2 regions of the Alicyclobacillus fodiniaquatilis genome follow, and region 2 is predicted to be linked to the other one. Evidence: a T-box and tRNA genes for the amino acid it is inferred to sense, from the RefSeq annotation. Region 2 holds a T-box; the other holds one or more tRNA genes.
What was found. The T-box of region 2 lies ahead of proS (proline--tRNA ligase). A T-box ahead of a tRNA ligase gene usually reads a tRNA of that ligase, here a tRNA-Pro.
Positions count from the first base shown of each region.

Region 1: it encodes a tRNA-Pro, which carries the amino acid that the T-box ahead of proS (proline--tRNA ligase) is inferred to sense. The anticodon was not compared.

Region 1 covers NZ_JBHUCX010000085.1:18,203-30,392, reverse strand. The annotation lists gene rpsA (30S ribosomal protein S1) at 1-700, shown strand, start outside; gene ACFSB2_RS20860 (hypothetical protein) at 854-1,414, shown strand; gene ACFSB2_RS20855 (DUF512 domain-containing protein) at 1,486-2,856, shown strand; gene der (ribosome biogenesis GTPase Der) at 2,887-4,215, shown strand; gene plsY (glycerol-3-phosphate 1-O-acyltransferase PlsY) at 4,237-4,854, shown strand; gene ACFSB2_RS20840 (NAD(P)H-dependent glycerol-3-phosphate dehydrogenase) at 4,851-5,891, shown strand; gene gcvH (glycine cleavage system protein GcvH) at 6,054-6,437, shown strand; gene spoIVA (stage IV sporulation protein A) at 6,700-8,178, shown strand; tRNA gene ACFSB2_RS20825 (tRNA-Pro) at 8,325-8,401, shown strand; gene mtrB (trp RNA-binding attenuation protein MtrB) at 8,569-8,814, shown strand; gene ACFSB2_RS20815 (heptaprenyl diphosphate synthase component 1) at 9,010-9,747, shown strand; gene ACFSB2_RS20810 (polyprenyl synthetase family protein) at 9,955-10,929, shown strand; gene ndk (nucleoside-diphosphate kinase) at 10,996-11,445, shown strand; gene ACFSB2_RS20800 (patatin-like phospholipase family protein) at 11,519-12,190, opposite strand, start outside.
Region 2 covers NZ_JBHUCX010000035.1:100,928-113,117, forward strand. The annotation lists gene ACFSB2_RS13740 (hypothetical protein) at 368-817, shown strand; gene ACFSB2_RS13745 (hypothetical protein) at 1,152-1,685, opposite strand; gene ACFSB2_RS13750 (hypothetical protein) at 1,774-2,229, shown strand; gene ACFSB2_RS13755 (hypothetical protein) at 2,319-2,615, opposite strand; gene ACFSB2_RS13760 (class I SAM-dependent methyltransferase) at 3,202-3,990, shown strand; gene ACFSB2_RS13765 (YdcF family protein) at 4,177-4,773, shown strand; gene ACFSB2_RS13770 (nucleotidyltransferase family protein) at 4,970-5,542, opposite strand; gene proS (proline--tRNA ligase) at 5,539-6,885, opposite strand; T-box leader at 6,934-7,178, opposite strand; gene nagA (N-acetylglucosamine-6-phosphate deacetylase) at 7,264-8,442, opposite strand; gene ACFSB2_RS13785 (hypothetical protein) at 8,770-9,720, shown strand; gene ACFSB2_RS13790 (alpha/beta fold hydrolase) at 10,405-11,364, opposite strand; gene ACFSB2_RS13795 (P-loop nucleotide/nucleoside kinase family protein) at 11,355-11,591, opposite strand; gene ACFSB2_RS13800 (NAD-dependent formate dehydrogenase) at 11,781-12,190, shown strand, end outside.

The sequences.
Region 1 (12,190 bases), on a different contig from region 2:
TGACCCGGAAAAGAACAAACTGATTTTATCGCGCCGCGCAGTCTTGGAGGAAGAGCAAGAATCGCGCGTACAAGAACTGATGGAGAAACTGCAACCTGGAGAAGTCATCGAAGGCGTTGTTCAACGTTTGACCGACTTTGGCGCGTTTGTAGATGTCGGTGGCGCAGATGGACTCGTACATATTTCAGAACTGTCCCACACCCATGTTGAGCATCCATCAGACGTTGTCAAAGAAGGAGATCACGTTAAAGTCCGCGTCCTTCGTGTAGATCCAGACGCAGGGAAGATCTCGCTCTCCATCAAGTCCGCACAACCGGAACCATGGGAGGAATTTGCGACAGAGTTCCACCCTGGCGATGTGGTTGATGGCGTTGTCAAACGCGTTGTTGATTTCGGCGCATTTGTCGAATTGCGTCCCGGCCTTGAAGGGCTTGTGCACGTTTCGCAAATTTCCAATGAACATGTGGCGCAGGCATCTGATGTTCTAGAACCAGGTCAAGAAGTGAAAGTCAGAGTATTGAGTGTCGAACCAGAGCGCAAACGGATCTCATTGTCGATGAAAGAAGACAATGGTGGTGGCGCACGCGAGCAGCAACCACGCCGCCGCGAACCACGTCGTCAACCGGAGCGTCAGGTAGATACCTCTTCTGGAACCGGCGCTACATTGGGCGATTTGTTTGGTGATTTGTTTAAAAAATAAGTCACAATTGCAGTGAATCGGAATGTCTCACCTCTCGGTGGGGCATTCTTTTTTACTCCATGATCTACAAAGCTATATTTCCTCGATCACGCTTGGCAATTTACGCATATTTTTAGGTTCCTTTCACATACTCCAGTTATTGGAGGTGTGTGGATGGATTGGCATGTCGTCTTATCATGCTGTGCACTTCTATTGATTTTTCCCCGTTTCGGGTTGCGAACCTGGTGTCGTTATATCTATATCATGGTTTTGGCGTTGACAATCGTTGGCGTGACACTTCTTCACCCTCAAATTTCGACGGCGTGGTTATTGCTTGGCCCATTGTTCGTCGTGCTGCTGAGATGCCTTACCCTGCCGAGATCATACTTGTCATTGCGAACCTTTGTGCATGGTTGTACAATCGCGATTCTTTTACATCGGATCCAACACCTTTATCCGTTTGCAACGCTATATGGGTACTCGGTGGATTACATCGAAGCTGGTTTGGTCACGGTACTTCTCTTCATCTTTGTGCCGGAATGGCGCCTTGTATGGGCGGTTTGGCCTGTGACGTATGTGACATGGTTCGGATTGAACGTGAGAGAAGCGCCTACCGGTGTGTTGGCAGATGCCATCACTTGGTTTTGGAGCATGGAATTACTGTTACACATCGTTTTTTTTGCATATATGTACTTTCAAAAGAAGGTACAAAAAGATGTCCAAGATGGCGTATAATTTGACGGAATCAGGTCTATATCGCATAATGACGAGATGTACAGAAACACGTTACACGGGAGGCAACACTCATGCCAAAAATAAAAGAAGTGAAGCCGGGCTCTTTGGCGGAGGAGCTTGATTTACAGCCTGGCGATGAGTTATTGAAAATCAATCAAATTACCATTAACGATATTGTGGATTTACAATTTGCCCTTGCTGGTGAACAAATCGAGCTGGAAGTAAAAAAAGCTGACGGCGAGTTATGGCAAATTGAAGTTGATAAAGATTATGACGAAGGATTGGGTGTCGAGTGGGAGCATCCAACCGTGGATCGCGTGCACTTGTGTCACAATAAGTGTGTGTTCTGCTTCGTTGACCAGATTCCAGGTCAGATGAGAAAAACGCTAAACGTGCGGGACGATGACTACCGTCTCTCTTTTTTGCATGGGAATTTTGTCACCCTGACGAATCTGAAAGATGCTGAGTTGGAGCGGATCGTCAAATTGAAAATGTCGCCGCTCAACATCTCAGTTCATGCGACCAATCCGCAACTGCGTGTCCGGATGGTCGGCAATAAACGTGCTGGCGAAATCCTGAACCAAATTCAGTATCTCGCTGACAACGGCATCGAAATGAACACACAAATCGTGTTGTGCCCAGGTTGGAATGACGGTGAAGAGTTGGACCGCACCATACGCGAGTTAGCACCGTTTTATCCTGCGGTCAGGACGTTGTCGGTCGTGCCAGTCGGTCTGACAAAGCATCGCCGTGGTTTACACAAGTTGCGTGGTTGCACACCAGATGAAGCGCGACAAGTGGTTAAGCAAGTACGTGCTTGGCAAGAGAAACTGCGTCCTGAATTGAGAACGTCTTTTGTCCATGCTGCTGACGAATTTTACGTGCTGGCAAACGAAGCTGTGCCACCGAGCGAATACTACGACGATTTTTCGCAAACGGAAAATGGGGTCGGCGTCATTCGCACTTTCCTGGACGAATTGGAAGAAGCGTGGCCGCGTGCGCCAAAACATTTGGCCGCTGCGCATCGCAAAGTCGGTGTGATCACAAGTGTATCTGCTGCAGCCACCATTCGCGCAGCGTTGACTCGGTTCTCGGCCGTCCATGGGTTACACTATGAGGTTTTTCCGATTGTGAATAATTTCTACGGAAACAATGTCTCTGTAGCTGGCTTGCTGACCGCAACGGACATCATGGAACAACTCGCGGGGAAAGTCGCCCATCTGGATACGTTGCTATTGCCTGATATTATGCTGAAAGACGATGATGATGTCTGTTTGGATGATTATCGTGTCTCGGACATTCAGAAAAAGTTAAAGACGCATGTGACGGTCGTGCCCGCGACGGGAACAGGGCTTGTCTACGGCACCTTGGGCTACACTCAGTCATTGCCGCCGCGCCGCCGCTATGAAGCGACGTTGCGCAGTGTGGCAAGTGCGCAGTAACATTTACAGTAGAGAAGGGAACTAGCATTTATGCCGACTCCGGTCGTGGCCATTGTAGGTCGCGCAAATGTGGGAAAATCGACGTTGTTTAATCGAATTGTGGGACAACGTCTCTCCATTGTTGAAGATATTCCAGGTGTCACCAGAGATAGACTTTATGCCAAAGGCGAGTGGAATGGCGTGAAGTTTGATCTGATTGACACTGGTGGAATCGAGATGGACGAAGAAGATGAAATGGAGAATCTGATTCGTGTGCAAGCCCAATTGGCCATTGATGAAGCAGATGTCATTGTGTTTGTCGTTGATGGAAAACATGGACTCGCTGTGCAAGATGAATATGTGGCAAATTTCTTGCGCAAATCGAAAAAACCGATTGTGCTTGCTGTCAACAAATTGGACCATCACAATCATCACCCACAGAGCTATGAGTTTTATCAGCTAGGTTTTGGTGAACCTATTCCAATGTCCGCTGAGCATGGCATGGGCACAGGCGATGTGCTGGATGCCATCGTCGAACAGTTGCCGCAACTGGCGCCTGAAGAAGTGGATGAGGACGCAATTCGCATTGCCTTTATTGGTCGGCCAAATGTGGGCAAATCCAGCCTTGTCAACCGCTTGCTCGGCGAGAATCGGGTCATGGTCAGCGATGTTGCGGGCACTACGAGAGATGCGATTGATACGCCGATTCAACACGAAGACCAAAAATATGTGTTAGTGGATACGGCAGGCGTGCGCCGTCGTGGCAAAGTGTACGAGCACATTGAAAAGTACAGCGTTTTACGGGCATTGCGCGCGATGGAGCGGGCGGATGTCTGTTTTGTCGTCATTGACGCGGCGCGTGGGATTGCCGAACAGGATAAGCGAGTCGCGGGGTATGCGCTGGACGCCGGTTGCGCCATCGCCTTTTTGGTCAATAAGTGGGACGCTGTCGAAAAGGACGACAAAACGGCGCATCGTTTTGAAGAAGAAATTCGCAGCCATTTTCCGTTCATGCGCTGGGCGCCGGTTTTGTTTGTTTCTGCGCTGACAGGACAACGCGTGTCGCGCGTATTGGATTTAGCGCGCAGCATCGCTGAAAATCATGTGTTTCGCGTGCAGACTTCTGCGTTGAATCGCGTGCTTGCCGACGCCCAAATTTCTGTCGCGCCACCGTCTAGCAAGGGGCGAAAACTCAAGTTATACTATGGAACACAAGCATCTGTGAAGCCACCGACATTTGTGATCTTTGTCAATGATCAAGAATTGTCGCACTTTTCTTACGAGCGGTATTTGGAAAATCAATTGCGGGAAGCATTTGATTTTCAGGGAACACCGATTCGTATTCGCGTGCGGACGCGTTCCCAAACATCAGATGATTAATCATTGGGAGAGAATGACGTGATCGTATTATGGGTGATTTTAGGAGTCGTTATCGCGTATTTAATCGGATCCATTTCCACTTCGACTTTGGTTGTGCGCTTGGTCGCAGGTACGGACATTCGACGGTACGGAAGTGGGAATGCGGGTGCAACCAACACACTGCGCATGTTGGGTACGGCGTGGGGAATCGTTGTTCTGATATGTGATGCGCTCAAAGGCATGATTGCGCTGTGGATCGTCGCGGCGATGACGAACACCAACGGCGTCGCCTTGGCGCTGGCGGCCATCGCCGTGGTATTTGGCCACAACTGGCCTGTATTTTTTGGCTTTCGCGGCGGGAAAGGGATCGCAACGACCATCGGCGTGTTGCTTTGGCTTGCCCCGCTGATGACCATCATTGCGGGCATCATCTGTCTGGTTGTCATCGCGCTGACGCGATATGTGTCATTGGGTTCACTCATTCTCACTGTCCTGATTCCCATTTTGTTGGCCATTTGGGCGGCGTCACATGGGGCTGCGCTCTGGGCATCCATTGTGCTGGCCCTATTGTCTTTCTACCAACATCGCGCCAACATCGCTCGACTTCTTCGTGGCCAAGAACGCAAATTGTTTGATCACAAATCGAGTGAATCCTTGTGAAGGCGTGCGTGTTAGGCGCCGGCAGCTGGGGAACCGCACTTGCCAATGTACTCGCTACGAACGGTCACGACGTGGTGATTTGGGGGCGCGATGAAGCGGTCGTAAACGCCATCAACAAGGACCATCTGAATCCAAGATACTTACCTGGGGGAGCTTTGTCTCCCCTATTGCATGCGACAACTGATTTTGCCGGAGCCATCAGGGACGCTGAGTTGGTTCTTTTTTCTGTGCCTTCACAGGCGTTGCCAGTGCTTGTCTCTGATGCCTCTGCCTTGATTTCGCAAACGGCGGTGATCGTCCATGCAGTAAAAGGGTTTACCCGACCAAACAATGTCCGCATCAGTGAACACATCAACCTTGTGATGCCAAATGTAGAAAAACGTCTGGCTGTGCTCTCCGGACCCTCCCATGCGGAGGAGGTCGTGCGTGGAATGCCGACAACGGTCGTCATCGCGAGCGCCAGTCAATCGACGGCGGAGACCGTTCAGGATGCGTTCATGAATGCGCAATTTCGCGTCTACACACAGGCAGATGTCGTCGGCGTGGAACTTGGCGGGACGTTGAAGAACATCATCGCACTGGGTGTGGGGCTCACAGATGGATTGGGATTGGGCGATAATACCAAAGCCGCGCTCATGACGCGCGGCTTGGCGGAAATCACGCGCCTTGGCGTTTCCTTGGGTGCCTCACCATTGACGTTTTCAGGGTTGGCGGGCATTGGCGATCTGATTGTCACTTGCACCAGTAACCACAGCCGCAATTTTCGCACGGGCAGATTGCTTGCCACAGGCTTGGCTCTCAATGAGGCGCTAGAGCAGATCGGCATGGCTGTGGAAGGAGTGAGCACCACATTTGCCGCCGCTGAATTAGCACAGACCCATCAGGTGGATATGCCGATCACGACTGCGCTAAAATGTGTGCTGAAAGGTGATGTGACGCCAGGTGCGGCCGTGCGTGAACTGATGCAGCGCGAACGCAGCCATGAAATGGAGGACGTTGGTCAACGTCCATTAACGCATCATTGGCGTTTCAGCTAGGAGACTTGTGTAAAAGTTTTCGAGTCATCAATCTGCTCGGAAGGATTTCACATGACTCTTGTTCGATTTTAAAATTTGTTAGCAAGGATACCTTGGTCAGTAGATGTAGATTTGTTACACTGCTTGTGTAGACATGCTTTATCTGGATATGGGAGGATCAACATGAGCCAAGTTCCGGACAATTTAAAGTACTCTAAGGAACATGAATGGGTACGGGTGGAAGGCAATCGCGCTTACATTGGCATCACAGATTTTGCGCAAGATGAACTCGGTGACATCGTGTATGTAGAGTTACCTGAAGTTGGTTCATCATTGACTGAAAATGAAACATTTGGCACGGTAGAATCTGTCAAGACGGTTTCGGATTTGTTTGCACCTGTCAGCGGCAAGATTGTGGAAGTCAACGAGCAGCTTCAGGACGAGCCGGAGAAGGTCAACACAAGTCCATATGAAGATGGATGGATGATTGTTGTAGAGATTACGGGTGAAGATGCCGTATCACAGCTCCTGGATGCCAATGGATACAAAGCACACATCGAAGAATAAACAGCAAAGACAGAAGGACGGTTCTAACGTAGCTCGACTGCGTTAGGGCCGTCCTTTTTTAATCTTTCGTTCTACTTCCTGTCTATCAGCCGTATATATAGTCAACGTCAGGGACGAGTTTGGATAGTAAGCATACCCTGGAACGTATCGCATATATTTTCTACTGTCCACCGACACCGGACAGTCTACGGGGATTGTCAGTGGGCCGGGGCAAGGCATGCGTATCGCAGTCTAACACCGGTCATCTTGAGGAGGGAGAAGATTGGAAAAATTCGACGTCTTTAAAGATATTGCTGAGCGAACGGGGGGCGACATTTACCTCGGCGTTGTCGGCCCCGTGCGCACTGGCAAGTCGACATTCATCAAGAAGTTCATGGAACTGATTGTCTTGCCAAACATCAAAGACGAGGCTGAACGTGTGCGGGCGACTGATGAATTGCCACAAAGTGCAGCAGGTCGAACCATTATGACGACCGAACCGAAATTCATCCCCAACCAAGCAGTCGAAGTTGGGGTGGCTGAAGGGCTGGACGTGAACATTCGAATCGTCGACTGTGTTGGATACGCAGTTCAAGGTGCGCGCGGATATGAAGATGAAACAGGTCCCCGCATGGTGACAACGCCTTGGTTCGATGAACCTGTCGCTTTTCAAGAAGCAGCCGAAATTGGCACGAGAAAAGTGATTGCTGATCATTCGACCATTGGCGTTGTGGTGACAACCGATGGCAGTGTTGCCGAAATTCCGCGCGAGGGATACGTAGAAGCGGAAGAACGTGTTGTCGAGGAACTGAAGGAACTTGGCAAACCGTTTGTGATTTTAGTCAACTCTGTGAATCCGGATCATCCGCGGGCTCAAGATCTGCGCGATGAATTGTCGGTTAAATACGATGTGCCCGTCATCGCACTTTCCTGTGCGACGCTGACGACACACGAGATCAATTATGTGCTGCGTGAGGCACTTTACGAGTTCCCTGTCAAAGAGGTCAATGTCAATCTGCCCAACTGGGTCATGGTACTGGACGACGATCACTGGTTGCGCTCGCAATTCCACGATTCAGTGCGCGATACCATCCAAGACATTCGCCGTATCCGCGACATCGACCGGGTCGTTGCACAGTTCGCGGAATACGAATTTATTACAGGCGCTGGCTTATCCCACATGGATATGGGGCAAGGCGTTGCAGTTATCGATTTAGATGCGCCTGACGAGTTGTACGACCGTGTGCTCACGGAAGTGGTCGGTGTCCAAATTACAGGTCGGGATCAACTCCTGCGCATGATGAAAGACTTTGTCTATGCGAAAAAAGAGTACGACAAAGTGGCCGAGGCACTGCGCATGGTGAAACTCACCGGCTATGGTATCGCGCCACCGTCACTGGAAGAGATGACTTTGGATGAACCAGAGCTCATCAAACAAGGTTCGCGCTTTGGCGTTCGCCTGAAAGCGACAGCACCGTCCATCCACATGATTCGCGTCGATGTGGAAAGCGAATTTGCGCCGATTGTCGGCACGGAGAAGCAATCGGAAGAATTGGTTCGCTATCTCATGCAAGACTTTGAAAAAGATCCGCTTAAAATCTGGGAGAGCGATATTTTTGGCAAATCCCTGGCGGCCATTGTTCGCGAAGGTATTTCAGGCAAACTGTCACTGATGCCAGAAAATGCGCAGTTTAAACTGAAAGAGACTTTACAGCGAATCATCAACGAGGGCAGTGGTGGATTGATTGCCATTATCCTTTGATCTGAACTGCCAAGCATATGGGATACAAAAGACAAATGTCCGAGTGGTCATCTCTCGGGCGTTTGTCTCTGGTGAAAAACATTGTGAAAACAAACGTTGCCATGTGCTGAACCGTACGCTATAATATTCCTTGCCTCGGAATATAGCGGGATGTGGCGCAGCCTGGTAGCGCGCTACCTTGGGGAGGTAGAGGTCCCGGGTTCGAATCCCGGCATTCCGACCATAAACCAGCGTAAACCACGCTGGTTTTCGTTGTTTATTCGACTGTTTCTGATTTTCATGAGATGCCCCAGCCATGTGTGACGAAGACTGAGCCATCGGTCAAATCAAAATGTCGGCTCAGCCCAACACGGTGGATGGCGCATCACCTTCAGTGTGGGAGGTTCGAAAATGGCAGACTCATCTATTACTGAAGATTATTTTGTCATCCGTGCCCTGGACAACGGTGTGCAGGTCATCGGCATGACCCGCGGCCCAGAGACACGATTTCATCATGCCGAAAAACTGGATAAAAATGAGATCATGATTGCCCAATTTACAGAACACACATCCGCGATGAAAATTCGCGGCAAAGCCATCCTCTACACAAAACATGGCACCATCCGCACAGATGGCAATGATGAGCAGAAGAAGTAGGGAAACGGCGCGTTTGTGTTATACTGTCTAGGAGCGTGCCCAAGTAATTCGGCTTTTGGCGCATGTTTATACAATCCCGTGCGCCAGTTTACCCGTCAAAGCATGATATTGTATAAATATGTGCATGTCGGATGCTTGGCACGCGCTTAAAGTGGAATCGAATGCCCCCGTGATACATAAGGAGATGACACAGGCTTGACGGATTGCAGAGAGAATTTGTTCAGACGTGTAGAGCGTCTTGCAATACAACATATGCATCAAGACTATTTGGCGGCGCGCCAAATTAGCCAATCCGTCAGTCGCTTTCATTTTGATGTCGGGTACGCCATCTTGACTGCGGCCGAGGTGAACGAAGCTGAGCTTGAACAGGTGTTAATGGCTGTTCTGCTGCTAGATCAAGGGCTGTCCATTCATAATCAAATCGACATCTGTCCAACAGAGCAGCGAGAGCTGATTGTACTCGCAGGTGATTACGACAGCAGTAAATATTACTTTCTTCTCGCCCGGTTGAACAACAGTCGTTTGATGCATACACTTTGCGATGCGGTCGCCGAAATCAATGAGGCGAAAGTGACCATTGTGGCAAATGGGATGGATTTGTCATCGCAGGAATATCTGCGCCTGCGTGAAATCGTTTGTGGACAGTTATTGCGCGCCTTGGCTCGTCATTATTTGGGTGAAAGCGGCGCATGGACGACACATGTGGATTCCCTTGTACAAGCACATGTTGTAAAAGACGAAATTCTGACGCGGAATTATACGCGTAATTTTTCCATACAGCAAGCATCCCGCTGGCTGGATGACTCCATGGAGCGGGTCATCACCATGCCTTCCACATCACATGAGGGTCCTCTGTACACTTATTTAGTGGAGTACTTTCAACCGATTCGCCAGACGGTGGAGCATCTACATGTGTCAGAGGGGAATCGGTAATCATGAATGCAAGGCGACACGGCAATACATAGGCGGATATACGAGGCATGGCATTTTTGCGGATTGCCTAAATCTCTGACCGACATCTGGATGGAGAACGGTTTAGGCAAAGTGTCAGCGAGGCGGGATGATGAATGTGCGAAGTGATGCCTTGATGAACGGTATTGCGGCACTTCATATTGGTTACAAACGAGAGGCGTGACCTGGTTGGATTTTAGCAGTATTTACGCAAGTTATCAAACACAATTGAATCAAGTGGAGCAGATTCTGCACGAGAGATCTATCGCACAACATGAGGTGCTATCCCACGCAGGTCAGCAACTGATTGATGCCGGCGGGAAACGCTTGCGCCCCTTATTTGCCTTGATTTGCGGCGCATCCAGCCATCAAAACACAGATGCGGCACCGCGCGTGACCAAAGTCGCGGCCGCGTTGGAACTCATACATATGGCGACATTGGTACACGATGACGTGATCGACAATGCGGAACTGCGGCGTGGCCGACCTACTGTCCGCAGTGAATTTGGCAATTTGGCAGCCATGTATACGGGTGATTTTCTGTTCGCGCGGTCAATCCAATTGTTGGCTGAAATTGATGATCCGCTGGTACATCGACAGATGTCGCTTGGTATGGTGCGTATGTGCCAGGGTGAAGTGGAACAGATCCGAGACTTCTATAACTGGAACCAATCCATTCGAACATACTTAAAACGAATTCAGCGGAAGACCGCGTTGCTCATTTCACTCAGTTGTTCACTGGGTGCGCACGTGGCTGGCGCGACATATGCCGATGTCAATGTACTGCGCCAATTCGGACATTATACGGGCATGGCGTTTCAGATCATTGATGACGTGCTCGATTTCAGCGGCAGTGAACAAGTTGTGGGGAAGCCGGTAGGTGGCGATTTGCGGCAAGGCAACATCACGCTTCCGGCGCTTTTGGCTGCCCGTGATAAGAAGCTGGGGAACCGCCTTTCTAAACTGATTGTCAAGGGAATGCCAGAGGAAGCGGCGGAGGAAGCCATTGAATTGATTGTCGAATCCAGCGCATTGGATTTGGCGCGTCAACTTGCCGATACTTATTTACATAAAGCGCTGAGTGTTTTAAGACAGGTGAGCGTGCGACGAACGCAGGAGGAATTGGCAATTCTGACTCACTTTGTCGCTGAACGCGCTTTTTAGGTTGAAGTTGTGAGACAAGTCCCGTAAAATAACGCTGGCAGGAACGTAAAAAAAGGAGTGTTTTTCGTGGCAGTCGAAAAGACGTTTGTCATGGTCAAGCCTGATGGTGTACAACGCGGTCTCGTCGGTGAGATCATTGGCCGCTTTGAGCGCAAAGGTTTAAAATTAGTGAATGCAAAGCTGTTGCAGGTACCGGAAACACTGGCGCAGTCTCACTATGCAGAGCACAAAGAGCGCCCGTTTTTTGGTGAATTGGTGACATTCATTACCTCTTCACCCGTATTCGCAATGGTACTTGAAGGCGATAGCGCAATCAGTGTCGCACGCAACATGATGGGCAAGACGAACCCTGTTGAATCCGCGCCGGGCACGATTCGCGGCGACTACGGATTGACCATCGGCATGAATATCATTCATGGTTCCGATTCAGCGGAAAGCGCTGCGCGTGAAATCGAGTTGTGGTTCTCGAACGAGACCATTGCTTACGATAAAGCGGTTGACGTTTGGCTCGCATAATTGTGCACAGATGCTTAAAGGGGCTGTCCGTCCTGGACAGCCCCTTTTTCGGTGGATGGCATCACACGATGGTCTATCGGACAAATGATTGAAGCGCCGTTCGATGTTTCTCTACCAACGCCTGCCCAATATTTAGACACTCCTGCATTTGCACAAAGCTTCTCCAGCGTATACCGCTTAAATCAGGTTCTAGTACATACACATCGGGGTCTTTGGCGATATCGTTGTCAATGGATTCGCGCAATAAAATGTCGAACGATCTCGCCAATACATCGACCAGTGTGACTGGCCTATAGTGCGCTGGCAAACGATACAAATTGACCGCGATGATTTTCTGACAACCGATGTCGCGCAACACAGACACAGGGACATAGTGTCGCATGGCGCCGTCGACTAAAATAAAATCGTCCAGTACAACGGGCGAAAAAATACCTGGCAATGCACAACTTCCGGCCACTGCACGCGGGATGTCATGGAGGCGCGCGTACGCGTCGCTTCGCTCGGAAGTTGGTGTTTCTTCACTCGAAAAGACGACAGGCTGACCACTGAGTAAATCAGTGGCGACAATATAGAATGGAATTTGGACCCGGCGCTTTGCAATGAGGCGCTCGATATAGTGCGTGAGCTTACGGCCGCGCAACAGACCTGCAGGCACCAACGGTACATGTTTCTTCTTGTGCTGCCACAGATGTTGCGCTGTCCAGGAATACATGGATGACCACAAGGGAAAACCGTAGTCCAAAAT
Region 2 (12,190 bases):
CGTACACAAAGAGGTTTGAGCGACCCTGCATGGAGGCTAAGAACCGAGAAGCTTGCAGGCAGATGGGATCTCCGGCTTGGCTTAGTCTGGACTATCCTGGTAGTTATTTTGTTCCTTCTTGCCCGCGATCTTTGGGTAGAGATGGCGTTTTTAGTAACGGCTTTTGCGATTGTTGTCTTGCCATTGTTTGCGTTGCGAACGAAGTGATGATGAGAACCGTCTTCTTCAGCTAAAGGGCGCGAATGTCTGAGAAGGACTCGCACCCTCCGATACATAAATATACAGTAATGATTTGGTACTGTTACTGTACCCTTGAGCAGCATTCTAAAAATATTGACGAATATGGATATGGAAAGGGGGCGTTTGTTTGAATCGCAACGGTTTGCGAGGACTCATTGTGGTGTGCGTATTGTCCTTGTGTACTAATGCCTATGTTGTTATTCGTCATTTTGCACAGCGTTCATCGAATTATAACGACATGGCAATGGTTCCATACTACCTTTCTATGGCTCTTGATTCCTACATCATCGAATTTACCAAAAAGGGAGATCCGAACGAACATTATCAACCTGGCAACCTTTCTGTGCAGATGGCATTCTCCTCGTACCAGGCATCTGAGTCGCTTTATCGTGAATATGGGTACAATACAAATGCGGCTTTGACCTTCCTTGATCAACTTCGGAACGCATCAGATGCACAAGCTTATCATGAACTGCTAAGCCTCAAATCGTATCTTCCAAACACGTTTATAAAACCCTCACAGATTCAGCCTCTGTTTAATGCAATGGCTTCAGAGTACAAGGGCATCCGCACTTAATCATTGTGGGATCAAAGGGTTCGTACGACGTAAAATGCCTTAACGGTCACTCGCCCGCTTACCATTATCAGGATATATCCCTCAATACGATCTGACATAACTTTTGTGTTTTCGAATGATACAGCCGTACTTGAATAACGACATCCTACGGCACAGTAGCGGAAATCCGTAATCATGTTCAGCAATTTATGGACGCGGAGTTTGGCCTACTTTCCAGTTCAGCAGGGCACTTATCTGAATACCATTGGAGACATCACCTGGCAAGTGTCGGGTCATCGTTGGGAAGGACAATCGGCTGATTAGCCCCAGCAAATCTTACAATTGTTTCTTCCGATTAATTGGAACTGGTGAATGTGTATAAGGGCTTCAAGAAATTTACCAAATGAGTTGGGAATGCAGGTGAACCTTTTGCATTATTCTGAACCATTATTACTGTTGAGCCCTTTATGAAATAATAATCAGTAATGTTTTTCGCAACATGGTGTATCCAATATTTCATACCAGTTGTCTTTATTTTGTCTGGCGTCCAAGACAATGATTTGATTGGTTCATCGGTGGTACTTGAATATTCACTAATGATCATCCAAGCGGATTTGATATTTGAAAACAGAGTAAAAGAGGGTTGCGATGTCATCGATTTAATCGAATAGTCCTTCGCACCTAAGCCTCCGACTGGAATATAAGCTGGAAACAATACTTGATGTGCTAATACAAAGTTCACCATTTTATTCACGGTACTTGGGGAAAAGTTATCGTTTATATTGATGGCTGCATGTTGAACATTCTTTGCATGGGAGGAACATCCACTAAGGACGCTAGTTATCATTAAAACCCTTGCAATAAGAGTCAAAGCGTGAAGTGACTTCAACAAACCTCTCTCCTTTGCTCAGATCAACTAATCTCATCCATAACTTTGGTATAGTAAAAGTACATAGGCGCCTATTTGAGGTGATTACGTGAGACGTAAACCTTTAATCTCTGTAATTTCAATCTTAGTCACTATAGGAATTTTAATATCAGTTTCATCTATTTGGAAACATAAAACTACAGAACTTTCTGCTCAAATTAAATATGATCTTGAAATTTCATCTCGGATGACAGTGAAGAACGTCAAGAAAGTTGTGAATACCGAAGCCAATCTTGGTGGCACTTATTTAGAACCAGACATCTACGGTGTGCCTACTAATCCTGGAACAGGTATGTTGCGCTATTATTTAGACGATAAACTCCACAGAACATTGAATGTACCATATCAACTAATAACGGCTAACATATATTCTCAGGCAAATCCTAGTACTCATTCAGTAATTGCGTATACCTCATCCACTGTTAAAGTACCGATTTTGTTCGGCATAAACACGCAAATCACAGAGAAGTATCAATTTCCTGACCCAGTGAAAAAATTAAAGTAGAAAATCATTCAGTTCCATTAAAGTCCATCATTATTTCGACAAAACGCAGCCCATAAGTAAAATAGATCCAATCAACCGCCGAAGGATGCCTATTTATTCTGTATCTTTGCCTTTATATACTTTCCATTTGGATAATCGTATTCGAGCGCAATTTCATCATTGGGTTTATGCCCAGGAACACGAAACACCTTTACTTTGCCAGGCTTTTGTGTAAAACCCAACTGCGTCCCTACAGTTTTTATCCACCCCTCCGTGCCATAAGTGCGACCGTTCCACTGTACTTGTGATGGTACACCGTATCCCAGACTCGTATGTGTGGTTTGACCACATCCTGTAACTGATGCAAATGTAATCAAGATAAATCCAACCATCAAAATTCGTTTCACAATGTCACCCTCCCTGTACTTTAACTGACGGACGATAATTCCGATTCGTTACAGGGGAGCGCCATAAAAGCAGTAATGTTGGACGATCCGGGAGCTCTTCTCTTTAAACAGAGGCTGGATGAACACATAATAAAAACCACTCGTCGAATGGAGTGGTTATTCTTTACGGAATATGTAGCCAATTTAACCAAAGGTGCACTTCTTACTCACCTACAATAGTAGGATAACTCTTTATAAAATATAAGTCTACACTTTTTTCAATTTACATGGAAAAATTGTCCCACAGAGGCGCGGGATCAATAAACGATTGAGCGCTTCGCCCGTGTATCTCATACCGTCAAAGTGGGAGGTCATGAAATGTCGCAAGAAGAGCAAATCCCATCGTTGTTCAACTTAGTGGCTGATAAGGTTGCCGTTAACCTAACACAACTCACTCCCTGACCCTATTTTCCCATTAAGAGGCTAGTGATTACCACGAAAGAGGAAGAGTGATCTAGCGTTTCTGCTCTCATGGAAAAAGTGTTTGACAATTCATCGGAATGTGAGTTAGTCCAGTTTGCATCACCATTTTTAGGAGGTAATGTGTATGCAAGAGCATTTGTCCCGTGCAAACAAAACCGCGTGGGAAACGAAGGCCTATCAAGCTTGGGTTCATGAATTTGGAGCGCCAAATCAGCTTGCCAAGGAACTTAAGCAAAACCTAACACATACTCTACGTTATTGGCTGAAGTACATTGGTGATCCAGCAGGCAAACGAGTGCTGAATCTCCTTGGCTCCCATGGTCGTAAAGCTATTTCTTTAGCTCTGATGGGAGCTGATGTAACTGTAGTCGATATATCCGAGGAAAATCGAACATACGCTACACAGGTGGCTGAAGCCGCAGGTGTACAGTTGAATTACATTTGTTCTGATGCCTTGAATATACCCAACGAGGACATGTTGGGGCATTTCGATATCGTGTTAATGGAATTTGGTATCCTTCACTACTTCACAGACCTCAATGCTATTTTTTCAGTGGTTAATCGGAGATTGAGTACAAATGGTCGTTATCTCCTCACCGATTTCCATCCTTTTGCCAAAGCATGGAGAAGCACGAACCTTCTCAAACACCCGACTGGTAATTACTTTGATGATACCATTCATGAAGAACAAGTTGCGTTTGCTCAGTTACTCCCCATTGAAGAACGGTCTGGCTTAAATCCGACTGTGACACGAAGTTGGACTGTAGGGGATATTATTACTTCAATTGCATCTCAAGGAATGTTCATACGGACATTTGAGGAAATACGAAACGCCCAAGACCCCACATTTCCTGAGTTTTATACGATTGTTGCTGACAAAACTGATGCGCATTTGCCTCCATTACACCTCTGACAGGTAAATAGCATCTTTCCGGAAAATTATATTTCTAGCGATCACACTCATCATTCAAACGTGTTGTGTCGCTCCGTCGTAGATTAAGTTAACGGAGCAGTAATCTCCAATATTCACTATACAAATTTTGTTGGTAAAATCTTCACAAATTGTTGTTACTCTGAGTTTGTATTGGAGGCTCGCAGTATGAAGATTTCAGAGTTGGACGTGGAGAATCTGTCAGTCGACCAAATATCCCGGTTACTTTTCGGCTTATCAGATGATGGTGAGCAAGGCGACTGCATTTTCGTATTCGGCAGTAAAAACGGGTATGAATACCGTGTTCCTAAAGCGGTCGAACTGTACAATGCAGGTCGGGCTAAAAAAATCCTGTTTTCTGGCGGTGCGACGTGGGGAGATCAGTCCGAGCCAGAAGCTATCGCAATGAAGCGTGCCGCGGTTGCTCTTGGAGTAGACGCAGAGGATATCCTCACTGAAACAGAGTCCAAACACACAAAAGAGAATGTACTAGCCTCATTGCTAACGTTGGACAGGGAATTTCAGTTGCAGTCAGTTAGGAGACTGCTTGTTGTTACCACAACTTTTCACATGCGAAGATGCTATCTTGCATTGAATACCTTTATGCCGCATTGGATTCAGTATAGTCTCTGTTCTGTGGATGATCGAACCACCAGGTCAGATAACTGGTGGCTGAATCCCAAGGGGTTGGATAGGGCACGGAACGAGGCACGGAAAGTGATTGAATACGTTCAAATCGGCGCCTTGATCGATGATGAGTTTTAGATAGGCGTATCGCTAAGCGGTTTAGTAGCAATTTTTCATGAATGTTCGGCGTGATCGAATTAGCTGGCGATGCTGCCCGCAACAATCTTCATCGTGATCGCGCTCCCTTCCTGAAACGCTGTATTCAAAATGATGCTGCTCAAATACGCAAAAGGATCCCCTCACAAAAATCACATATATATATGCACATCGCCCTTTATAGAATCATTTTCACTTTGGGCCACTTCTTGAGCGGCTCCTTCGCGCGTATTCGCTCCTGGAATATCTCGTTAGTTATTCTTCGGGGGTTTCGTCGCAATATCATATGGAACAAATCATCCAAACCGTAAGGGGCCACTACTGCAAATTCATCGTTTTCTAAATGCCTCACTGCGACACAGGTGGCTGGTTCCGGCCATGTTGCAATCGCATCTGCCGATGAAACCAGCGGTTCGACGGGATATCCAAATACCCGCTCGTACCACAAATGCACGGCGGCCTGGTTCTTTGCTTCCCATGGAACATCGGGCATAATCCTTTGCAATTGGGACTGGACCGCCAAGTCGCGGCGCGGCGTTAAATCCGCTTCATCGAAAAACGCGACATCCACGTCTTTTATTGGCGTTGGTATAAGGTAATCATGCAGATGGTCCCAGACAATGTTCCGAATGATACCGCCTCCAACCAACCAATCGGGTGGATCACAGGTTCGAACGGCGCTTAGGACTTTCATGAACCAGTCATTTTGGCTGAGAATACAAATTAATTTTGAATGCTGATTGGCAGTCAATGCGCTATCTCCTTATCACTCATCATCGCGGCGAACAAGCGCGCCCATTCTGCACTGTCCCCTATCGTCGCCAAAGGCACATACACCTGCCGCCCATTGGCGCGCTGGCGCAATTCCACCCGCCCCTCCTCCAGCGTTCGTTGACTCACCGTGATGCGCACTGGCATCCCCAGCAAATCCGCATCTTTCAACTTACTGCCCGCAGCGACCGCCCGGTCATCAAATAACACGTGACGCGCCCCCAGTGTCTGGTAGATGCGTTCGGCGGTTTCCTTGATGCGCGCATCCGCGCCAATGACCGCCAAGTGATACGGATAAGGCGCGACACTTTCTGGCCAGACAATGCCGTTTTCGTCGTGATGCTGCTGAATCAAACAGGCGAGCACCCTTGTGATGCCAATGCCATAGCACCCCATCACAAGCGGCGCAACGCGGCCATCCGCCGCGGTAAAGTTCGCTTGCAACGCACTGCTGTACTTTATCCCCAACTTAAAGATGTTGCCCACTTCAATCCCCCGCACACGCTGCAACAGCGCCCCACAACGGACACAGTGATATGCGTCGTCCACTTCTCCTTCATCGACGCGGGACGGATTTTGCGCCATCTCGCCACTACCCAATGCCCGCCTGCCCACTGCCACTTCGCGATTGGCGGCATAGTCACAGGTCGGGCAAAGTAGGAGTGTGTCTTCGCCATCCGCGTCAAGAAACATAAATTCATGCGCCTCGCCGCCACCCATCATCCCGGTGTCCGACTCCACCGCGAGGACATCAAGTCCGCAGCGCTGGTAAAACCGCTCATACGCTGCAAGCACCTGGGCATAATGGCTGTTCAAGTCTTCCGTCGTCTCGTGAAAGCTGTAGGCATCTTTCATCAAGAACTCCCGCAGGCGCACCAGTCCGCCCCGCGGCCGCGCCTCGTCGCGGAACTTGGTTTGGAGTTGATAAATTATCAACGGCAGTTGACGGTATGAATGGACGATATTTCGCACCAATTCCGTCGCAGCCTCCTCGTGGGTGAGCGCCAACACCATCTCTTGTTGGTTTCTGTCCGCAAAGCGCACCAATGACGCATCCACCGCCTCATACCGACCGGATGCCCGCCACAGGGCTGCCGGCTGCACAACTGGCAACAGGACTTCTTGGCCACCTATTTCACTCATCGTTTCGCGCGCGATGTCCGCAATCCGGTGCAGCACCTGCGTCGCTAAAGGCGTCAAACTGTAGATGCCAGCGGAAAGTTGGTGGACAAGGCCGGATCGAACCAGAAGCTGATGGCTTGTAAGCTGCGCGTCCGCAGGCGCATGTTTCTCCGTTTTCACAAGCAGCGTTGACATTCGCATGTTGAACACCTCTCATTTTCGCCTGAACATAAACAAGACCCCGCCCTATGAAAGGACGGGGTCAACCCGTGGTACCACCTTTGTTCGTCGTCACCAGGACGACATCTCAGCGCCTTCGCGTGCTCACACCTTTGAGCAGCGACGGCTTGCCTTCAGATAACGGGAGGCGTCCGGGCGATTCATCATCGCCAGTTCCAGGGTGGGTTCACACGCGCTGGACGACCGACATTTCACCATGCTGTCAGCTCTCTGCACATCTCTTCGCGTGTTACTAGCCCCTTCACAACCTATTTCGATGGTCCGCAATTTTGTGATTATAGGCAATATACGCACCTTGGCGTATTCTGTCAACTGGCAAACGCCATTTTCATTTTGCCATCAGCGCGCGTAAACCGTATTGCCGCCGATGATGGTGCGCATGACCTGCAGCGATTCGTCCAATAACACCAAATCCGCGTCTTTCCCCACTTCGATGCCGCCCTTGCGGTCACTTACACCCAGTTCACGGGCTGGTGTATCCGAAGCCATTTGCACGGCGGCCAGCATATCCACACCCACACGGCTGACCATCGTTTTCACCGCATTATTCATCGTCAACGTGCTGCCTGCCAAATTATGCCCCTCGGTCAAAAGCGCCACGCCATCCGTCACAGTGACATCCAAGCCGCCCAGTCGATAATGGCCATCCGGCTGACCAGCTGCCGTCATTGCATCGGTGATCAACACCACTTTGCCAGGCCCTTTCGTTTTGACCACCAGCTTCATCACTTCCGGTTGCACATGGTGGCCATCGGCAATCAGTTCACAAACCACCGCATCAGACAATAGGCAGCCACCGACCGCCCCGCCTTCGCGATGGTGCAGGCCGCGCATGCCGTTGAACAGGTGCGTTGCATGTGTCGCGCCAGCTTCAACCCCAGCTTGAATCTCCGCCATCGTCGCGTTTGTGTGGCCCATGGACGAGATGATGCCGTTTTCCGACAACCAGCGAATGACGCGGAGCGCATCCGGCCGTTCCGGCGCGATGGTCACTTTGCGAATCAGACCAGGCGCAACATTGGCGAGACGCTTCATCACATCGAGGTTCGGTTCCAATACATAATCCGGGTTTTGCGCGCCACGCCGCTCCATGTCGATAAACGGCCCTTCCAAGTGCAAGCCGAGGATGGTCGCGCCGAGGTATCCCTCGTTCCGAACCGTATCAACGCTGGCAATGGACTTGGCCAGATGGTCCACAGGCGCGGTCAGCGTGGTCGGCAGCCAAGATGTGGTGCCGTGCTTGGCGTGAAACTGGCCAATGGTGCGGATGGACGATGCTTGTCCATCCATAACGTCCGCGCCGTTGCCACCATGAACGTGGATATCGATAAAGCCAGGCACCAACCATGCCCCATTTGCGTCAATCACTTCATCCGCCACAGCCAACGCCTCTGCCGATTGCGCAACTGCGCTGACAACCCCATTTTCGACCTTCACCCATCCATCTTCGATCACGCCGTACGGCGTCACAACACGCGCTCCTCGAATGACCATTGACCCTGTGCTCATCGCGCTCATACGCATTCCATCTCCTCACTCTGCGGACTAAATGACCCAGTCATTTGACAAAACCGTTCTCTATGTCGACCATATCCATAATTGTACACCTCGGAGCATATTCGAGGTATCTGTTTCTGAGCAGGACGGTACAATAAGCCCGTATTTTCTGGCGCGCAAGCCAAACGCCATTTTTAATAAATATATAAATACATAAATATAAACCTATATATTCGTATCATTATATTCCGCTGATGCGCTTGTAACATATCTCCGGGTTGTTACGTCACATCCATATAGAGCAAGAAGCAACATACGTGGTTCATGATTGAAAGGGGAACACCGGAAATGAACCTTAAACATAAAACGTGGACAGCCACCCTGATGGTTTTGGCGGGAATGACCTTGCTGACAGGCTGTGCAGCAAAGACGACCGCACCAGCGCCTAAGAACCAGGTGACTCATACCGCGAATCAGGTAGCAAAGGGGAATACAGAGAACCAACTGAAATCCACAGCAAAATCAGACACTGACGCAACTGGCACCACCAACCAAACGGGCAGCAGTGCAACCGGCAACAACGCGACTGACAACCCAGTGACCGTCACCAGCCCACCAGCGCCGACGAACACATCGCCATTTCCGAGTATTGTCCAAATGGCCATGTCGCGCTTTTCGAGTGCTGTGCTGACAGGCGCAGAAGCGCCAACCATGTTGCCGCAGGCAAGCAATGGCGACAATCAGATGTTTTACAGCACGTCCAGTTCAACGCAGGCTGTGATGGGTGTAACGCCGTTTGTCTCCAGTCTACACGTGACGCTCAAATCCACGGATAACACGTTGGCCATGTGGAACGTCACCCATTATCAATCAACCGATTTGGCAGATCAGGGATATCAGGACATCATGGGCAAGGAAACGACGGATTCCAGCCAAGACCCTGGTGTTTTGCTGACAGGCAACCACCCTGCCTATGTGACAAACGACAACGGCAGCGCCGGGATTCACTGGTCGGAAGGCAGATGGCAGATCAGCGTCACAGCGTACAATACAGAGGTCGTGCCGACGCCAGTAGCGGACAAGGTGGCCAAATACCTGGACGCCCATTTCATGCCTGTCCCGGAAACGCACGCGGCCATCTATATTGACATCGATACGAACAAAAGTCAAAACATGGCCGTCAATGTACTTTGGCAAGAAAACAGCAATCTATATCAGGTCAACACGACACAAAGCACCGCCTCCCCCGTAGATACCGCGCTGGGAATGGCCATTTCCATGAAGCCATATCCAGGTTAAATGGGATTCTGGCTTATGCGGTTTGTACAGTTGACATAGAGGAGAATACACCGCCCGATTCTTTGAGGATGAGGGCGGTTTTTTATAATTATATACATATATATTTTTGTATCCATCAATTTATATATCCACCTAAAGAAAGTGGTGCGCGATTGGGTCTACGATGTGCATGAAGTAAAACATATCGCGCACGATGCAAAGGATTCGCGCAATCAGCGAGATTTGACAAGCTCATCGCGGAAGGGGACGCATCTCAAACGAAACGCATGTTACTGCAACTCAAAAGTCGACACCTCAATCTGATTCCCGTCTAAGTCAAAGAAGTACAATGACAGGCAAACCGCCTCGCGCCAGCAACGCAAGATGATCGATGGCTTCCATTTGAGACATCATTTTCTCCTTCCTGTTGCTCCCCCAGAAAACGGGTCCTCCCTTTCAATGTCCACACGAATTTTAAAATCTGTTCAACTTGTGCTGCGAGAAAGATCTCCACAACCTCCCATATACGGATTCGCTTCACCGTAATATGTAAGGTACAAACGCGCTACGTGCACACATTCACAAATCGTAGTGAACACCTAAACAACAGGAGGGGATATGTTGAACTGAATAAACACAGGGGCGTCCTTTGTACCAAGGTACTTTGAGGACGCCCCCGCACTTATCAGATTAGATGATTTACATTCACAACCCCAGCATAAATGAAGTGATTTTGTCGGCAAACCCAGGCAGATGTTCGTGGCCGAAGTCTGGATATATTTCGAGTCGCTTTGGCGCTGTGATTTTGTTGTATGCAGCAAACTGTGTGGAAGGCGGGCAAATTTGATCCATCAATCCAACGGCCATCAACACTTCGCCACGAATCCGGTTCGCTAAAAACTGTATGTCAATGTAGCCGAGGTTCGTGAAAATTTCGTCTTCCCGCAGATGTTGTGGATCGAAGCTACGAAAATACGTCTTCAACTCCTCATAAGCCCCTGCGGCAAGATCCATTTCCCAAACCCGCTTATAGTCGGAAAGGAAGGGGTACAACGGTGCTAGACGTTTGATACTTGGTTCAAGTGCAGCACAGGCGATTGTCAGCGCCCCTCCCTGAGATCCGCCCATGACACCAACTCGATTTTCATCAACCTCCGGGAAATTCATCACGATGGATGCGAGCTGCGCGGTGTCCAGAAAAATGTGACGAAACAATAGATTGTCCGGATGATCATCTAAGCCGCGAATGATGTGCCCCTTGTGTGTGGTCCCCTTTACGCCGCCGACATCCTCCGAATCACCGCCTTGTCCTCGACAGTCCATTGCAACCACCGAATATCCGAGAGATGCGTAGGCCAACTTGTCCGTCCAATCACCTGCATTCCCGGTATACCCGTGAAATTGTAATATCGCCGGATGAGGTTCGGTAACATTTTTGGGCCGAACATATTTAGCGTGGACCCGCGCGCCTCGAACACCGGTAAAATACAGATCAAAACAGTCCGCAACGGGCACCGTGAAGCTGGAGGGAACCAGTTCTACGGCGGGATCGACTGACCTCATTTCTGTCAAGGCACGCGCCCAATAGGTGTCAAAGTCTTCAGGGCGCGGGTTCCTTCCCTGGTACGTATGTAATTTCTCCAAAGGCATATCAATCAATGGCATGCGTTTCGCCTCCAATATTTTGTATTACGGAACAATGCTTCAATATGCTTGGTTTCGCCGGATTCATCCATGTCCTCACCGAAGTCACGTCCGAACAAACGAATGTGCCACTCATCCGTCGTAAGGCGAAGCGCAGCATATCTCATTTCAAGTTCTCGCGCGAGGGTCGTTTTCCCGCTACAAGGTAGACCGACCATTAAATGAAGTGTTGTCAAGTTGTTTACCATCCCCCGTCTACCGCTTTGTCATATTTCTTACACGCTGAGAAATCGCTTCCTTTGTGCAGTGTCTGGTATGATCTTACCCCATGCAAAAGGAATTGGCGAAAGTCTATGCGGATAATTTCAAAATAGTATAATAATATAGATGGGTGCAAGTCAAAAGTGATCAAAAATATAGTCTGGGGAGGACTCTAAATGAAAATTGTTGCAGTATTCCCTGAAAGCGAAGCAAACAAAAACGAAAATCAACTTTTAAGCACGGAAAAAGCGCTAGGATTACAATCTTTTTTAGAAGAAAGACACCACGAACTCGTGATTATTAGCGACACAGCAACACAATTAGAACCGCATTTGAAAGACATGTCCGTTGTGATCAGTTCGCCGTTTTATCCAGCTTATATTACAAAAGAAATCGCAGCGAAAGCGCCAAATCTGAAATTAGCCATCACTGCCGGTGTCGGGTCTGACCACGTTGACTTAGATGCAGCCCTTGAAAATCATATTTCCGTAGTTGAAGTGACAGGAAGCAATGTTGTTAGCGTAGCTGAACATGCTGTGATGAATATTTTAATCTTGCTGCGTAACTTCCTCGAAGGACATCGTCA